One region of the Eubacterium sp. CAG:156 genome, then DNA from elsewhere that is predicted to be linked to it. Evidence: riboswitches for the same ligand, from Rfam matches in the RefSeq annotation. Region 1 holds a riboswitch; the other holds the start of a gene.

Region 1 (5,641 bases):
TGCCTTCTCCACAGTCTATCAATATATTACTTCCATTATATCTGCACATTAAAGCTGTAAGCCATCTTCTTGGAAGCGGCATCATTCCTCCTGTGCCTAACAAACATACATCCAGCATAAATTTCTCCACTTTCTATAAAAAAATTTTTATTAATAATTCTTTTAATGCTCTTGTTAACTCTATGTTGTATAATAGCACAAAGACTTTTTTATGAAAAGGATGTAATTTTTTATACCTGTTCTAACATATAGTAATCATCCTCTACTGAAATATATTCTGTAACGTCAACCGGATATTTAAATAACGTAGCTATCGAATCATAACATTCTTCACATAAATCCATTGTATGCATCTGTAAATCCTTATTAGAAAAATAACCCCATTTTCCCTGTAATCTAATTATTCCTTCCGTAACTATTCCATTTGTCATCTGCATTTTCTTTCCACATTTATGACAAAAAATTTCATATTTACCTTTGCTATTCATCTTTTTCATATTTTTAATCCTTTCTTTTGATGCAATCATCATATTATTTTTTTCGACAAAAAAATAGTGGAAACCTTTGGCATTCCACTATCTAGAAGTATATTTATATTTTTAATAGCATTATAATTGCATCTTCTACCGGATGTTTATAGTATTTTTTTCGTTTTGTAATACTTTGAAATCCAATTTTTTCATATAAAAATATTGCGGCTTCATTACTTTCTCTAACTTCAAGCATTATTTCCTTAATTTGTTCACTTTTAGCATCTTTAATAGCCTCTTTTAGCAACTGCTTAGCCACACCTTTTTTTCTCTTATCTTTTTTTACAGCTACATTCGTAATATCAGCGGAATTCATAACCTTATAAACGCCACAATATCCTATAACCCCTTCTTCCTCTATAGCGACATAAAATGCAGTATTATCTAATTCTAGCGAATCTTTAAATGCTTTTTGTGACCACGGAACAGAAAATATGCTCTCTTCAATCTCCGCTACCTGGGCTATATGCTTTTCGCTCATCTTTTCTATTTTTACCATATTACCCTTATCCTTTATCTGTATAAAACCAAATTATGAAAACTGTTTTATTTTTCTTCCTTCTTTTGCTTTTCAAGCATTTCCCTTTCAGCCTGTGAAAGTCTCAAATAATCAGGTCTATGTTCACTAGCCTCCTCTATTTTTCCATTTTTATAATATATTTGTGCCAAAGCTGCAAGTGACGATGCTCTTTGTCTGTTCATATGGCATGGGGCATATAAATGCTCAGTTTTCATTTTTTCATCTATAATTTCTCTATATGCAGGCACTCCATCTCCCAAGAACATTACTGTTTTTCCTATCTTATCTAGCTCATCAATCAAATCCTCTACAGAAATTGCGCACTGTTCTTTTAATATTTTCATATGTGTCTGTTCAAAGTAATATATTCCAGTGTATACCTGTTGACGTCTTGCATCCATAATCGGACAAATAATATAATTGCTGGAATAAAAATTATATGCCATAGCATCAATTGTCGGTACATTTATTATCGGCTTATTAAGTGCTAATCCAAATCCTTTTGCTGTAGCGCTTCCTATACGTAGTCCGGTAAACGAACCCGGTCCTCCTGTTATTGCTATAGCGTCTATAGTTTCCATGTCCAATTCTATCATTTTGCTAATTTCATCTATCATTGGCAACAATGTCTGTGAATGTGTCTTTTTAAAATTTATTGTATATTCTGCCGTTAATATATCATCTGTTACTACTGCAACTGATGCCACTAAGGAAGAACTGTCTATTGCTAATATTCTCATCTTTATTCCACCGTTATCTTTCTATAATCTAATCCTTTTTCTAAATTCTTTTCTATCAAAACTGTTGATGCATTGTCAGGAATCAGTTCACTTATGAGTTTCGACCATTCTATCAGACATACTCCTTCTCCAAAGAAATAATCCTCATATCCCAATTCATACATTTCCTCAGGGTCACCAATTCTATATACATCAAAATGATACAACGGAATCCTGCCTTCTTCATATATTTGTACAATTGTAAAAGTTGGACTATTTACGCATTCTTTTATGCCAAGTCCGCTTGCAAATCCCTGTGTAAAAACAGTCTTTCCAACACCTAAATCACCATTTAGGCAAATTATTTGTCCTACTTTCGCAGATTGTCCTAACTTTCTCCCAATCTCAAAAGTTTCATCAGGCGAATTTGTTTCATATATCATAAATTTTATTCCTCTTTTCTTTTATGGCAAAACATATTGTAATGCCAGAGTCAAAAGGTCTAAGCCCATATGAGCTTTTCCTACACAACAAAAACATTTGCATAACAAACAGCAAATATTTGTCAAAACAAAAAGATATTGTTTATAATCACCACATAATTATAAACAATATCTTTTTACATTTCAATTTATTTATTTCTAGAGTTTTTTTATAAATGTGCTTATTCTCTTATATAATATTCCTGTTACAATTCCAACTATTATTCCTTTAAATACATTAAATGGTGCTACTGCAACCCAAACAAAGCTCCATTTATCTTTAATTATCGGATTTACTTTTGCTCCTTCTTCTATAATTGCTTCTAACGGCATAAACTTTTCATAAAACGGTAGCATTACATAATAATTAAGAATTGCGCCTGCAACTGCCATTAACACAATACCAACTACTATCCCTATGAATGCTCCCTTTTTAGATTTCTTAAATTTATATATTATTCCCGCCGGAACAACAAGGCAACATCCTATGCAAAAATTTGCCAATTCTCCAACATAACCTGTTGTTGTCCCTTTAAGTAATATTTTAAGCACAATCTTTATAGCTTCCATAATTATTCCTGATACAGGTCCCATAATAAATGTTCCTATCAAAATAGGTATCTCACTAAAATCAAGCTTATAAAAAGACGGCGCTATAAACACTACCGGAATTTCTATAAGGACCATGAGTATTGCAGCAATAGCTGCGAAAATAGCCATCAACGCTAAGTTTTTTGTTGTAAATAATTTTTTCATTTAATTTTACTTCCTTTCTGAAAATTAATATATTATTTATACAGAGCAAAGAAAAAAAGCACCTGGTTCAGGTGCTTTTCATGAGATTATTAATATCATAATTATTAATCTTATTACTTCTCTCATCCAGACTTTACTGTCGGCTATGGAATCACACCATATCATGCCTTTCGGCTCGCTGGCTTATATGCATTGCATAAATACAGCCGGTAGGGAATTTCACCCTGCCCTGAAGAATTATATTTAATATACGGTTAAAAATATTATTAACACGGTTTTATTCCGCATCATATACTCTATTTACTGGTTAATGCCAATGAATCTCTTGTAGATTGCCTTTATTGCTACTTCAAAATCTTCTTCTTCAACACCAACGATAATGTTAAGTTCTGAAGAACCCTGGTCAATCATCTTAATATTTACTCTTGCATCAGCTAATGCTGAGAATAAAATTGCTGCAGTTCCTCTTGCACTCTTCATTCCTCTACCAACTACTGCTATAAGTGCAAGATTGCTTTCGATATAAATCTGATCAGGATGTACTCTGCTCTTAATCTCGTCAATAATAGCTGTTTCCTTGCCTGCTAATGCTTCAGTTGCAATTACAACGCTCATTGTATCTACACCTGATGGCATATGTTCAAAACTTACATTACTCTTTTCTAATGCACGTAATACGTTTTTACCAAATCCGATTTCGCTATTCATCTTATCTTTTTCTATATTAATTACAGACATGCCTTTCTTACCTGCAATACCCGTAATAATATGATCGCAATGTTCAGCTGACTCAGAAACAATCATTGTTCCTCTATCTTCCGGCTGATTTGTATTTTTGATGTTTACAGGAATACCTGCTGCTCTAACAGGGAATATAGCATCTTCATGCAATACTGTTGCTCCCATATATGCTAATTCACGTAATTCTCTATATGTGATAGTCTTGATAGGTTCCGGATTGTTAACTATTCTAGGGTCACAAATAAGACATCCGCTAACATCTGTCCAGTTTTCGTATAATTTAGCTTTAGTTGCTCTAGCAACTATTGATCCTGTTACATCAGAACCACCTCTTGAAAATGTCTTTATTGTTCCATTTGGCATAGATCCATAAAATCCAGGTATTACTGCCTTGTTTGTCTTAGCAAGCTTTGGTGCCAATTTTGCTTCTGTCTTAGTCCAGTCAAAATTACCCTGATCATCAAAGAAGATATATTTTCCTGCATCGATAAAATCAAATCCTAAATATTTTGCTAATACTTTACTGTTGAGATATTCTCCACGGCTTGCAGCGTAATCACGGCCTGCCATATGAGCAAATGCGCCTTTAATTATCTCAAAATCTTCATCAAGGCTAAAATCTTTTAATCCTAAGTCTGCAATAATATTGTTATATCTGTCTTTAATCATCTGAAAATATTCGTCAAAATTTTCGCTTTCAGATGCTAATTCATAGCACTTATATAACATATCTGTAACTTTAACATCTTCAATAAATCTTTTTCCAGGTGCAGATGCAACTACAAATCTTCTTTCCGGATCAGACAATATTATGTCTGCAACCTTTTTAAACTGTTTTGCATCAGCAAGTGAACTTCCACCAAATTTAACAACCTTTGTTTCTTCCATTTTCTTTCAATCCTCTCACACCGAATTACGGCCTTTATATTATATATGTTTTTTTATTATAAATTGCTATCAATTATTATTTACATAAACATTAATCTGTTAATGCAAATTTAACTTAATTTAATATCCCTTAACATTATTCTTCAATTCTTATTCTTGTAATAATATTCTCTAATTTTTCTGATGCAGCCTTAAATTCATCTTCTGACATCGGTCTTGTAACAAAACCAATTTCATTTTCAATTCCTGCATCTATGTATGTTACATTTTCAAACGCTTCTTCAATCTTATCTTTTTCATCACCTTCAACACGAACAAAGAAAGACTTTCTTGATTTGCCAAATTCTAATAATTCTAACTTTTCTTTATCCCATATAACTGTCACAGGAATATTCAAATGTCTTACAGCATCTACAACGTCTGATACAACTGCACTTGCTGTTGGAAGTTTTCCTGCGCCACTACCGATAAATACTAAATCACCAACCATGTTTCCTCTTACTAAGATTCCATTTACAACGCCTTCAACGTTAAACAATGGATGACTTGGTGATAATAATCTTGGTGTTACAGATGCAACTATTCCGTTTGCCTCTTTTTTACATTTTCCTAATAACTTTATAGATTTTCCCATAGCTGCCGCATATTTAAAATCTATATCTGTAATATTTGTTATTCCTTCTGTATATACATCTTCAAAATCAACTGATTTGCCATAAGCAAGTGATGCTAATATTGCTATCTTTCTAACTGCGTCAAATCCTTCTATATCTGCTGACGGATTACGTTCTGCATATCCTAATTCCTGTGCCTGTGCTAATACTGTCTGGAAATCTGCACCTTCTTTATCCATTTTTGTAAGGATATAATTTGTAGTTCCATTTAAGATACCTGCAATCTCACAAATTTCATCTGCTGTAATATGCTGATTTAACGGTCTTATAATCGGTATTCCACCTCCAACACTTGCTTCAAACAAGAAGTTTCTGTTGTGGTCTTTTGCAA
Region 2 (5,641 bases), on a different contig from region 1:
TATATTTCATGGGTAATCCGTTTCTTACCAATTATGATTACATTACTTGTTATTAACATTGTTTTCATGATTAGGGATGTTAAAAAATCAGAAAGCCTTGGTGGATCAAAAGAATATTTTAGAAATGAATATAAAAAATTCCCACCAATGAGCATAGAAGAGAAGATTTCTCTTGGATTATTTGCAGTAGCAACAATACTTGCATTCACAAGACAGTTCTATCAGACATTATTACCAGGATTAAAACCGGCATATGTATTTATTATTTGTGCAATTTTATCATTCTTAATAACACGTTCTGATGGAGAAAGACTTATGCTCTGGAAATCAGTTCAGACAAAAATTATTTGGGAAATGATTTACATTTTTGCAGGTGGTCTTGCAGTAGGAACATTAATAAATGAATCAGGTGCAGCAGAAAGAATTGGTGAATTGGTTTCAGGAATGGGACTTACAGGTGGAGTTACAACAGTATTTGTAATTATAACAGTAACTTTACTTATGTCTGATGTAACATCAAATACAGCAACTGCAGCAGTTGCAATACCTATAGTTATATCTATAGTAAAGGGAATGAATTTAAATCCAATACCTTACGTTTACATTGCATCAGTAGGAGTAAATTTATCTTATATGTTACCAACATCAATCAGAGCAATACCTGTTGGATATGGTTTACAGCCAAAGTATATGCTTAAAGAGGGTTGGAAAATGACAGTAATCATTATAATAGCAATGACAATAGTATGCTCATTATTGTTAAAATATTGGCCGGCATTTAGTACAACGTAAATATTTACAGATTAACTTAAGATGGAAACTAAATTAATGAAGTTTATATTTAATAATGTTTCCAATAACTAGTCGCCGACTAGATAGAGAGGCAATACATGTTAGACGAGGAGCAACGAAATGAAAACCAGATTTAGAAAATATAGTAAAATATTGTTCGGTGTAATTATGATGTTATATTTTGTGGCAGTAAGTAATAACGTATACGCCGATGATGTTCAATTTACACAGAAAACATATAAAATATTGTTTGTAGGAAACAGTCATACATATTACAATGATATGCCAAAAATGTTTAAAGGACTTTGTGATGCAGATAAAATAAATTGTGAAGTTACATCGATTACATCACCAGGATACAAACTTAGCCAGTTTGCAGATAAGACTAACATGTATGGAAGTCAGGTTTATCAGGCATTAACAAATAATACATGGGATTATGTAGTATTACAGGAAAACAGGGCAGTTTTAGTAGAAAAAGAAGAAGAGGCAGAAGCAGCAGTTAATACTCTATACACTTTAATACATAATGCCGGAGCAAAAATGGTTATATATGCAACACAGCCAAATAATATTGGAAGCACATTTAAAGTAGATTCATTATCATTGTTTTTATCAGATTTTCAGATTGAACAGATTTTAACAAGAAATAACTTTAAAATAGCTGATGAATATGATGGACTTGTTGCAGCATCAGGAACTAACTTTATGAGAGTAATGCAGGATTATCCTAAAATTACAATGTATAAAACAGATAATCTTCATCCATCAGTAACAGGAAGTTATTTGGCAGCATGTACTATTTACAATACAATATTTGACAGAAGTCCATATGGAAATAAATATTTACCAAATAGTGAATATGATAAAGATAATTTAATATCAAAAGTTTCAATGGAAAATGCCCTTATAATGCAGAAAATTGCAGACAGCAGATTAAAAGTAGATAGTTATTATACAACAGTAAGTAAGGGACAAAATTCTAAATTGACAGCAACATTTACATCAACTCAGACAGATGAATCAGATACTACAGAAGATACTACTAAAAAAACAGAAGATGTAACAAAAACCTCAGATGAAAAAGAGACAACAGTTACTGATAAGAAAGATACTACACCAACATATACAAATAAAATAATGTGGGATGCTGTTGATGCAAACAGTATTTCAATCAACAGAATTACAGGTGAATTTACTGCATTAAAGGCCGGAAAATATCAGGTAATGTCAACAACAGACAGCGGTTTAATATGCTATTCAACAATTGATGTAAAACAGCCATCAACAGCTTTTAACATTAATGAAAGCAAGATTTTAAAAGTTGTAAGGGGATATGTAGGAAAATATACTACTACGATAGCACCTGATGATACAACAGATACAATTACATGGAAGAGTAATTATCCGGATATAGTTTCTGTTGATGCACAGGGAAATATACAGGCAAAAAAAGTAGGCATAGCAAAAATAACTGCTGTAACTACAAGCGGAATTAAGTCAGAACGTTATGTGCGTGTAAAGTTAAAGATACCAGGTAATGTTAAGCTGACAAAAAAGGTAAAAAAAGTTAAGAAAAAGAAAGTATATCGTGTAAATGTAAAATGGAGTAAAAATACAAGGGCTACTAAATATTATGTATTCCGTAAAATGGAAGGCAAAAAGGTATTTAAAAGAGTCGCAACAACTACTCAGGCAAAATACATAGATAAAAATATTAAGAAAAATAAAACTTATTCTTACAAAATACAGGCGATATATTCAAATAGCAAACTTAACAGTGATAAAACAGCAGAGTATAACATAAAAGTTAAATAATAAAGTTTTAAGAATATTAGCAAATTATAAAAATTAATTATAAAGACCTCTAAAATGTGTAGATTATATACAAAAATCTGTTATTTTAGAGGTTTTTTACGTTAAAAAAATTAACATATATATATTAAAAAATGTTTAACAAAAATAGTTTATTGGAAATTTTGTTGACAAACAAAAACAAGGTGACTATACTTTAAGCAGAAATTAAATAAAAATTCTTCGGGGCAGGGTGATATGCATAAAGCATAAATTCCCAACCGACGGTAAGTGTTCAGAGCGTAAAGATGCACGAGTCCGTGACCTGCGAAAGCAGCTGATTTGGTGAGAATCCAAAACCGACAGTATAGTCTGGATGGGAGAAGAATAGATGATGTAATTAATCTTCATCAGTAATAAGGATTTAATCTGATTATAGATGGTTATCCGGTTAGATGTTTGTATGATTTACACAACAATTAATTAGATAAATACAACTGATGATAATTTGCTAAAAACCATACGCGAATAGGAATTAGCGATGAATAGATTAATAGACATTTTGTATTTGTGCGAAAGCCCCTTTGAATGAAAGGAGGCTTTTTTTGAACCCAAAATACATGAAAAGAGCAATTGAATTAGCAAAAAAAGGTATAGGTTATACAAATCCAAATCCTATTGTAGGATGTGTTGTGGTTAAGAATGACAAAATTATTGCGGAGGGTTATCACAAAAAAATAGGTGGATTTCACGCAGAACGAAATGCACTTACAAATTGCAAAGAAGATACAACAGGAGCAGAACTTTATGTAACGCTTGAACCGTGTTGTCATTATGGAAAAACACCACCATGTACGGAAATTATTATAGAAAAAAAGATAAAAAAAGTTTATGTGGGAAGCATGGATCCAAATAAGCTTGTAGAAGGAAAGGGCGTGAAGATTTTAAAAGAACACGGAATTGAAGTTAAGTGTGGAATTTTAAAAGATGAATGTGACAAGTTAAACGAAGTATTTTTTCACTATATTACAAACAAAACACCTTATGTTGTAATGAAATATGCTATGACTATGGATGGAAAAATTGCATGTGAAAATGGAGATTCAAAATGGGTTACAGGTAAAGACGCAAGAGAGACAGTTCAAAAAATGCGAAAGCAGTATATGGGAATAATGGTTGGAATTAATACAGTACTAGAAGACAATCCGATGTTAAATTGCCGAATAGAGGAAAATGTCGACCCGATAAGAGTAATATGCGATTCAAATTTAAGAATACCATTTGAAAGTAATATTGTTAATACGGCAAATAAAATACAAACAATAGTTGTTTGCACAAATGAGGCTGATACAGATAAACAAAAATATTTAGAAGAATGTGGGGTTGAAGTCGTAAGGCAGAAAAGGAAAGGAAGAGTTAATTTATCAGAACTTATGAAAACATTAGGTGAGAAAGGGATAGACAGTATATTGCTTGAAGGTGGTGGAACACTTAACGCGCAGGCATTAAAAGAAAATATTGTAAATAAAATCTGTTGTTTTATAGCACCTAAAATTGTAGGTGGAGCTGATGCTAAATCACCAATTGAAGGAAAAGGCGTAGAAAAAATGATGGAAGCTTACAGCATAGAAAATATGGAAATTCAAAAATTAGGAAACGATATTATGTTAACCGGATATTTGAAAAGAGGTAGTCAATGTTTACAGGAATTATAGAGGAAACCGGTCAGATAGAATACGTTAACAGCAATAGTGAGAAATATCAGATTGGAATTAAATGTGAAAAGGTTTTAGAAAAAACAGTAGTTGGAGACAGCATAGCAGTTAACGGCATTTGCCTTACAGTCACAAAAATGTGGAAAAATGGATTTGAAGCGGATGTGATGTCAGAAACGTTAAAAAGAACCGGTTTAAATGGAAGCAAAAAAGGTACATGTGTAAATCTTGAAAGAGCTATGGCAGCAGATGGACGATTTGGAGGACACATCGTTAGTGGTCATATAGATGGAACCGGGATAATAGGAAGTATACGTGAAGATAAAAATGCAGTATGGTATGAAATTTTGGCAGATGATGAAATTATAAAATATGTGGTTGAAAAAGGGTCAATATCAATTGATGGAATAAGTCTTACAGTCGCTTATGTTGATAAAAAAGGATTTAAAGTATCCACAATACCACACACAAGGATAAGCACAAATTTAAAATACAGAAATGTTGGAGATACAGTAAATCTTGAGTGTGACATTATAGGAAAATATGTAGAAAAGCTATTAGGCTATTCAGAATGTAATGAAAAGAAAGAATCAAAAATTACAGAAAGCTATTTAATAGAAAATGGATTTTAAAGAAAGAAGGAATATAAAATGAGCAAAACAATAGGAACAATAGAAGAAGCAATTAAGGATATAAAAGAAGGAAAAGTTATTTTAGTAATAGATGACCCTGATAGAGAAAATGAGGGGGATTTGGTATGTGCAGCAGAATTTGCAACAACTGAAAATGTAAATTTTATGGCAAGTTATGCAAAAGGACTAATTTGCATGCCTATGGAAGAAGAACTGTGTGAAAAACTTGACTTGGAGCAAATGGTAAAAGTTAATACTGATAACCACTGCACAGCGTTTACAGTTTCAATTGACCATGTATCAACTACAACAGGAATATCAGCGGTCGAAAGAGGAATTACGGCGAGAGCAATTGTAGGCAAAGATGCAAAGCCGGAAGATTTTAGAAGACCGGGCCATATGTTCCCACTTAAAGCAAAAAAAGCAGGAGTATTAGAAAGAACAGGTCATACAGAAGCTACAGTTGACATTGTAAAATTAGCAGGACTTAAACCTTGTGGATTATGCTGTGAAATAATGAGAGAAGATGGAACAATGATGAGAACAACAGAACTTCTTGAATTTGCACAGGAACATAATCTTACGGTAATTACAATTGCTGATTTGGTTAAATACAGAATGGAAAGAGACAGTTCAGTAAAAAGAGAAGCGGTTGCAAAGATGCCAACGAAATATGGAAACTTTAATATCGTGGGTTATCAAAATAAA

Evidence for each region. A riboswitch is a leader RNA that binds a small molecule or an ion and turns the genes downstream of it on or off. The one in region 1 is predicted to bind FMN.
Region 2: it holds a riboswitch for FMN, as region 1 does, so the genes downstream of both, ribD (bifunctional diaminohydroxyphosphoribosylaminopyrimidine deaminase/5-amino-6-(5-phosphoribosylamino)uracil reductase RibD) here and ABMA45_RS09465 (ECF transporter S component) in region 1, are expected to answer to the same signal.

What each region holds. Positions count from the first base shown of each region.
Region 1 is NZ_FR878186.1:3,129-8,769, forward strand. Features, by position in the region: gene ABMA45_RS09440 (ribonuclease Z) at 1-118, opposite strand, end outside; gene ABMA45_RS09445 (hypothetical protein) at 231-497, opposite strand; gene rimI (ribosomal protein S18-alanine N-acetyltransferase) at 592-1,029, opposite strand; gene tsaB (tRNA (adenosine(37)-N6)-threonylcarbamoyltransferase complex dimerization subunit type 1 TsaB) at 1,077-1,790, opposite strand; gene tsaE (tRNA (adenosine(37)-N6)-threonylcarbamoyltransferase complex ATPase subunit type 1 TsaE) at 1,793-2,212, opposite strand; gene ABMA45_RS09465 (ECF transporter S component) at 2,411-3,007, opposite strand; FMN riboswitch at 3,118-3,248, opposite strand; gene ABMA45_RS09470 (aspartate kinase) at 3,308-4,636, opposite strand; gene ABMA45_RS09475 (homoserine dehydrogenase) at 4,773-5,641, opposite strand, start outside.
Region 2 is NZ_FR878163.1:91,765-97,405, forward strand. Features, by position in the region: gene ABMA45_RS06805 (SLC13 family permease) at 1-792, shown strand, start outside; gene ABMA45_RS06810 (DUF4886 domain-containing protein) at 913-2,610, shown strand; FMN riboswitch at 2,822-2,978, shown strand; gene ribD (bifunctional diaminohydroxyphosphoribosylaminopyrimidine deaminase/5-amino-6-(5-phosphoribosylamino)uracil reductase RibD) at 3,207-4,301, shown strand; gene ribE (riboflavin synthase) at 4,283-4,933, shown strand; gene ABMA45_RS06825 (bifunctional 3,4-dihydroxy-2-butanone-4-phosphate synthase/GTP cyclohydrolase II) at 4,952-5,641, shown strand, end outside.